One region of the Cryobacterium sp. M91 genome, then DNA from elsewhere that is predicted to be linked to it. Evidence: predicted binding sites of a transcription regulator. Region 1 holds the regulator's gene; the other holds the start of a gene.

Region 1 (3,206 bases):
GGTCAAAGGCATGCTCACCGGACCGGTGACGATTCTGGCCTGGTCGTTCGTGCGTGACGACCAGCCGCTTGGCGAGACCGCTCGCCAGGTCGCCCTTGCCCTGCGCGATGAAATCGGCGACCTGGAAGCTGCGGGCATCCAGATCGTTCAGGTCGACGAGCCGGCCTTGCGGGAGCTGCTGCCGCTAAAGGAGAAGGACCACGCCGACTACCTGGACTGGTCGGTCGGCTCGTTTCGGCTGGCCACGGCCGGGGTCGCGGAAGCGACTCAAATTCACACGCACCTCTGCTACTCGGAGTTCGGCGTCGTCATCGAGGCTATCCGCAACCTCGACGCCGACGTCACGAGCATCGAAGCTGCCCGCTCGCGCATGGAGGTGGTACAGCAGATTGAGGCCGGCGGGTTCAACCATGGCATCGGGGCCGGCATCTATGACATCCACTCGCCGCGAGTACCCAGCGTCGACGAGCTGACGACCCTGCTGGACACCGCCCTGGAATCCATCCCCGAACGCCAGGTCTGGGTGAACCCGGACTGCGGGCTCAAAACGCGTGGCTACGAGGAGACGGTGCAGTCCCTGCACAACATGCTGGCTGCGACCCGGGTGGTGCGCGATCGCCGCGCTGCCGATCTGAGAGCCAGCCTCACCCGGTAACTCACCCGCGTACCTGGCGCCAGCAGGCAGTCTTCAGGCCCGATCACCGGTTAGTGGTCGGGCCTCACGCCGTGCTTCTGCTCTCTTCTTTGCTTGAAGCTGACTCGCTAGACCGAGCGCAATACGGCGACGACCTTGCCGAGGATGTCGGCGTAGTCGCCGACGATGGGCTCGAAGTTACTGTTGCGCGGCAGCAGCCAGGTGTGGCCGTCGCGCTTGCGCAGTACCTTCACGGTGGCCTCGTTGTCGAGCATGGCCGCCACGATCTCGCCGTTCTCCGCGGTCTTCTGCTGGCGAACGACAACCCAGTCACCGTCGCAGATCGCCGCATCGATCATCGACTCACCGACGACCTTGAGCATGAACAGCTCCCCCTGGCCGACGAGCTGGCGGGGGAGCGGGAAGATCTCGTCTATCTGCTGATCGGCCGTGATCGGAATGCCAGCAGCGATTCGACCGACGAGGGGAACCATCGCAGCGTCGCCGACCTGCACGCCCGGGTGAAAACTGTCCTGGTCGCCGGTTCCGACGTCTTCGGGCGCGCGTTGAATCTCGATGAGTACCTCGAGTGCGCGAGGACGATTCGGGTCACGACGCAGATAGCCGCTCAGCTCAAGCTGGTTGAGCTGGTGAGTCACGCTCGACAGCGAGGCGAGGCCGACGGCGTCACCGATCTCACGCATGCTCGGCGGGTAGCCGCGCGAGCTGACCGAACGCTGAATAACGTCGAGGATGGCGAGCTGGCGCGGGCTCAAACTCTTTCGGCGCCGAGTGCCGCCCTTGTCGCGGGTACCGCCGGTGCTTTGTGTCACGAGAAGCGCTCCTTGAGTCGGTCCCGCGCGGGTTAGAGGACGTCTCGCGGGAATGTCGGTGGTGTCTGGTTGAGTAGCAATCAAGCAATTGACCTATCGAAAGTTTATCCAGTTCTCGGCCTTGAAACAAACACTTATTCGAGTGTGTTGCGTGATTTTCCGGGCAGAGACGAGAAAAAGCTTGCATGTTCGATTGTTCGAAGTTATATTCGGAACATAGTTTCGTATTCGGTCCTCCCGGCCGAGGGCCGAATACGAGACTCGCAGCCCGCCTACCTTGGAGGTTTGACATGACCACAGCATTTGCCCCCGCAGTTTCTCTCCCGCCCGTCACACGTCTTCGCCTCACCCGGCGTGGACGAGTCGTCTTCACCACGCTCGCCGCATTGCCGGTCATCCTTGGCGCCCTCGTATTTGCCGTCAATGGGGGAGCGGCCGGCGCCTCTGGGTCCGCCACCGGCATCGATCTCATGTCGTACACAACCGACTCCGGCATTGTGGCCACGCTGGCCTATTCACCGACCGACGTCGGTTCAGCCCGATTCATCACGGTCGAACCCGGCCAAACCCTCTGGAACCTTGCCGAAGAGAACTTTCCCGCCGCCGACCCGCGCGACGTTGTCGCCGATATCAAGCGCATCAACGCCCTGTCGGTGGAAACGCTGCAGCCGGGCCAGCGCCTGGAAATCCCCGCCAACTCCTAAGTAGTGATGGGCAGCAGTACGGGGCCCTAGCATGGAGAGGGTGACCAGTCTCGAAGATCTTCCCCTCCGCACCAACCTGCACGGCCTGACGCCCTACGGGGCTCCGCAACTGCATGTTCCAGTGGCCCTGAACGTGAACGAGAACACGCACCCCATTCCTGAAGCGGTGGCCCGCGACATCCTCGCAGGCCTGGCCGAGGCCATCCGCACGGTGAATCGGTATCCCGATCGAGAGTTCACCGCCCTGCGCGAGGCGCTCGCCCGCTACCTCGGCGAAGAACTGACCGCCGAGAATATCTGGGCGGCCAACGGCTCCAACGAGGTGCTGCAACAGGTGCTGCAGGCTTTCGGCGGACCGGGACGCAGCCTGCTGGGCTTTGCCCCGACCTACTCGATGTACTCGATCCTCGCGTCGGGAACCGACACCACCTGGATTGCCGGTGCCCGCGACGCCGACTACGAGCTGTCGCCAGCGACCGCCGTGAGCGAGATCACGCGTACCAAGCCCGATATCGTCTTTCTCTGCTCGCCGAACAACCCCACCGGTACGCCGCTCTCCCTCGAGACCATCGCCGCTGCCTATGACGCGACCGACGGCATCGTCGTGGTCGACGAGGCCTACGCCGAATTCGCTCCGGTCGGCACCCCGAGCGCGCTCACCCTGCTGCCTGGCCGGGAACGCCTGCTCGTCTCCCGAACGATGAGCAAGGCCTTCGCGTTCGCCGGTGCCCGTGTGGGCTACCTGGCAGCCGATCCGGCCGTAACGGATGCCCTGCGTCTGGTTCGCTTGCCGTACCACCTCTCGGCCCTGACCCAGGCGGCCGCAAACGCGGCCCTGGCTCACAGCGTCGAGATGCTCGCGATGGTCGATGACATTCGTGGGCAGCGCGATCGGCTCGTTGTCGAGCTTGCGGGCCTGGGCTATGCCCCGCACCGCAGCTGGAGCAACTTCGTACTGTTCGGGGGAGTAGCCGACCCGCACGAGACCTTCGAGGCGCTGCTGGCTGAGGGAATTCTTATTCGCGATGTGGGCAT
Region 2 (3,206 bases), on a different contig from region 1:
CGCTGCGGCCGCGGGATTGCAGGGCCATTCGCCGGGCGATCCGAAACGCGATTCGGGTACTACCCGAGCGCCCGCCCGCAAGCGAGCTCGGCTCAACGCTCATGCCGGCAGCCCGCTCAGCAGGCTCGACACAGCGGATGCCCGCGACTCGTCCACAATCCGCCCGTCGCGCAGAAAGACGATCCGGTCGGCCCAGGCCGCGTGGCGGGCATCATGGGTGACCAGAATGCCGCCGGCACCGGCATCGACTCGCGAGCGGAGCATCCGCAACACAAGCTCGCCGGTCGTGCTATCGAGGGCGCCGGTGGGTTCATCGGCGAGAATCAACGACCGGCCGCCGACGACGGCGCGGGCGATCGCCACCCGCTGCTGCTGGCCGCCCGACAAATCAGAGGGGAAATGCTGGGCCCGTTCACCGAGCTCGACGATATTGAGCGCATCGAGGGCTGGACGGTGCGCTTTCTTTGACGTCCACCCGTCGAGTTCGAGTGGCAGGCTCACGTTTTCGAGCGCGGTCAGCGAGGGAATCAGGTTGAAATCCTGAAACACGAATCCGAGGCTGCGCCGGCGCAGGGTCGCGAGTTCGCGGGCCGAGAGCTGGCTCAGCCAGTGCCCTTCGACGACGACCTCCCCGGCCGTCGGTGGGGTGAGTCCGCCGGCCACCGTTAGAAGGGTCGATTTTCCCGAACCGGATGCCCCCATCACGGCCACGAGTTCGCCGCGGCGCACCGACAGGTCGACTCCCGCAAGCGCGGTGATCGCGGTCTCGCCGCGGCCGTACTGCATCGAGATTCCGTCGAGCTGCAAGAGAATGTCGGAGCCGGTCATGCGTTGGCCGCCGCAGTCTTGGCCGGGCGACCGCGCTTGGGCACCTCGGTGTTGAGCGGCAGCGGAGCGGCCAGGCCGGCCGCGCGGGCTCTGGCCAGCCGGTGCTCCGAGTGGTCGAGCCAGCGCGCTTCCGCCTCGGCGGCGAAGATGAGCGAGTCGATCACGAGCAGCCAGGCCAGCTGCTCGGATGATTCCGGGTCGGCGGTCGCGTTCTTGGTGCGGGTCAGTTCCTGCAGGGTGCGCATGGTGGCGGTGCGCTGGACCTGAATCACCTGGGCGATGTCGACGCCGGGCAGCGTTACGGCGATCGCGAGCTTGATGGCGAGCTCGTCACGGGTGGCCATTGTGCGCACCACGGGGGAGCCGAGCCAGTCGGCGACCTCCGCCCGTCCGGCATCCGTTATCTCGACGTAATTCTGACCGTCGGCGTCGATATCGGCCTTCTGCACCAGACCGTCGCGCTCCAGCCGGTCGAGGGTGTTGTAGATCTGGCCGACGTTGAGCGGCCAGGTCGACCCGGTGCGCCGGTCGAATTCGGCCCGCAACTGGTAGCCGTAGCACGGCCCCTGGTTCAGGATGGCGAGCAGACTCTGGCGAACAGACATACGACCTCCGGCAATTCAAACGGCTATTAGTCACCGAGTATATACATACTCTGAAACAATATTGGGATGTGCCGGTGTTCGCTCTCGGCGATGCTTGCTGTCAGGCACTGTCAGCGGCGTTGCATAGACTCAATGAGTGTCGATTACCAAGGTAGAAACAGGTCCCAAACTCAGTGTGCGCGGAGCCCGCGTACACAACCTTCACAACGTAGATCTGGAGATTCCGCGCGATGCGCTCGTGGTCTTCACCGGTCTCTCCGGTTCGGGAAAGTCGTCGCTCGCCTTCGACACCATCTTCGCCGAGGGCCAGCGCCGCTACGTGGAGTCACTCTCGGCCTACGCTCGGCAGTTTCTCGGGCAGGTTGACCGCCCCGACGTGGACTTCATCGAGGGTTTGAGCCCCGCGGTCTCGATCGACCAGAAGTCCACCAACCGCAACCCGCGGTCCACGGTCGGCACGATCACCGAGATCTACGACTACATGCGCCTGCTCTGGGCCCGTATCGGCGTGCCGCACTGCGCGATCTGTGGCGAGATTATCCAGTCGCAGACCGTGCAGCAGATCGCCGACCAGCTCATGGAACTGAAGGCGGGTATCCGCTACCAGGTGGTCAGCCCGGTCATTTCGCAGAAGAAGGGCGAGTTTGTCGACCTCTTCCAAGAGCTCGCCGGTGGCGGTTACTCCCGCGCGATCGTCGACGGCACCCAGATTCAGCTGAGCGAACCGCCCACGCTCAAGAAGCAGCAGAAGCACGACATTTCCGTTGTTGTCGACCGTCTGGTCGCCGGCCCCGAACTGCTCAGTCGCCTCACCGACTCGCTCGAAACGGCGCTCAAGCTAACCGATGGCCTCGTGCAGATCAACTTTCTCGACGAGGAAGGCGACAAGGCCTGGCAAAACTACTCCGAGAAGCTCTCCTGCCCGAACAACCACCCGGTGCAGCTGACCGAAATCGAACCGCGCACGTTCTCGTTCAACGCCCCGTTCGGCGCCTGTCCGGAGTGCTCCGGCCTCGGCACCCGCATGTCCGTCGACGAAGACCTGCTGCTCGGCGACCCGGACCTGAGTATCGCCGAGGGTGTTGTACTGCCCTGGACCACCCAGGGCAAGGGCCTGTTCCAGTACTACGAGAAGCTCCTCGACGGTCTCGCCCGCGACCTCGACTTCTCGCTCGACACCCCCTGGGGTGACCTGACCAGCGAGGTGCAGAACGCCGTCATGCGCGGCGATAACTTCGAGGTGCGGGTCAAATGGAAGAACCGCTACGGGCGTGAAATGAGCTACACCTCCGGCTTCGAGGGTGTCGTGCCCTACATCGAACGCCAGTACCTGCAGGCCGAGAGCGACACCCAGCGGCAGCGCTGGTCGGAATACCTGCGCGAGGTCGACTGCCACGTCTGCAAGGGCACGAGGCTCAAGCCCGAGGTGCTCGCCGTGCTCGTGCACGACGCGAGCATTGCGGATGTCTGCGCGCTCAGTTTGAGCGACGCCCGCGAGTTCATGGACCAGCTCACGCTCACCGACCGCGAGGCCGCCATCGCCGCCCAGGTTCTGCGCGAGATTCGCGCGCGCCTCGATTTTCTCATTCGGGTCGGGCTCAACTACCTCAACTTGGCGCGGGCCGCGGCGACCCTGTCCGGCGGTGAGGCACAACGCATCCGCTTGGCCACTCAAATTGGTTCCGGGCTCACCGGGGTGCTCTACGTGCTCGACGAACCCAGCATCGGCCTGCACCAGCGCGACAACCGTCGCCTGATCGAGACGCTGGTCAC

What was found. Region 1 encodes LexA, which represses DNA repair genes until DNA is damaged. Its sites were predicted from a motif close to TCGAACANNTGTTCGA; they were not measured.
Region 2: the regulator LexA is predicted to act here: its motif matches at 1,449-1,464, upstream of uvrA (excinuclease ABC subunit UvrA).

The regions. Positions count from the first base shown of each region.
Region 1 is NZ_PJJT01000084.1:145,494-148,699, forward strand. It holds gene metE (5-methyltetrahydropteroyltriglutamate--homocysteine S-methyltransferase) at 1-655, shown strand, start outside; gene lexA (transcriptional repressor LexA) at 763-1,467, opposite strand; gene CXY80_RS10105 (LysM peptidoglycan-binding domain-containing protein) at 1,758-2,171, shown strand; gene CXY80_RS10110 (histidinol-phosphate transaminase) at 2,203-3,206, shown strand, end outside.
Region 2 is NZ_PJJT01000088.1:37,641-40,846, reverse strand. It holds gene CXY80_RS13555 (FtsX-like permease family protein) at 1-28, opposite strand, end outside; gene CXY80_RS13550 (ABC transporter ATP-binding protein) at 100-828, opposite strand; gene CXY80_RS13545 (PadR family transcriptional regulator) at 825-1,433, opposite strand; gene uvrA (excinuclease ABC subunit UvrA) at 1,570-3,206, shown strand, end outside.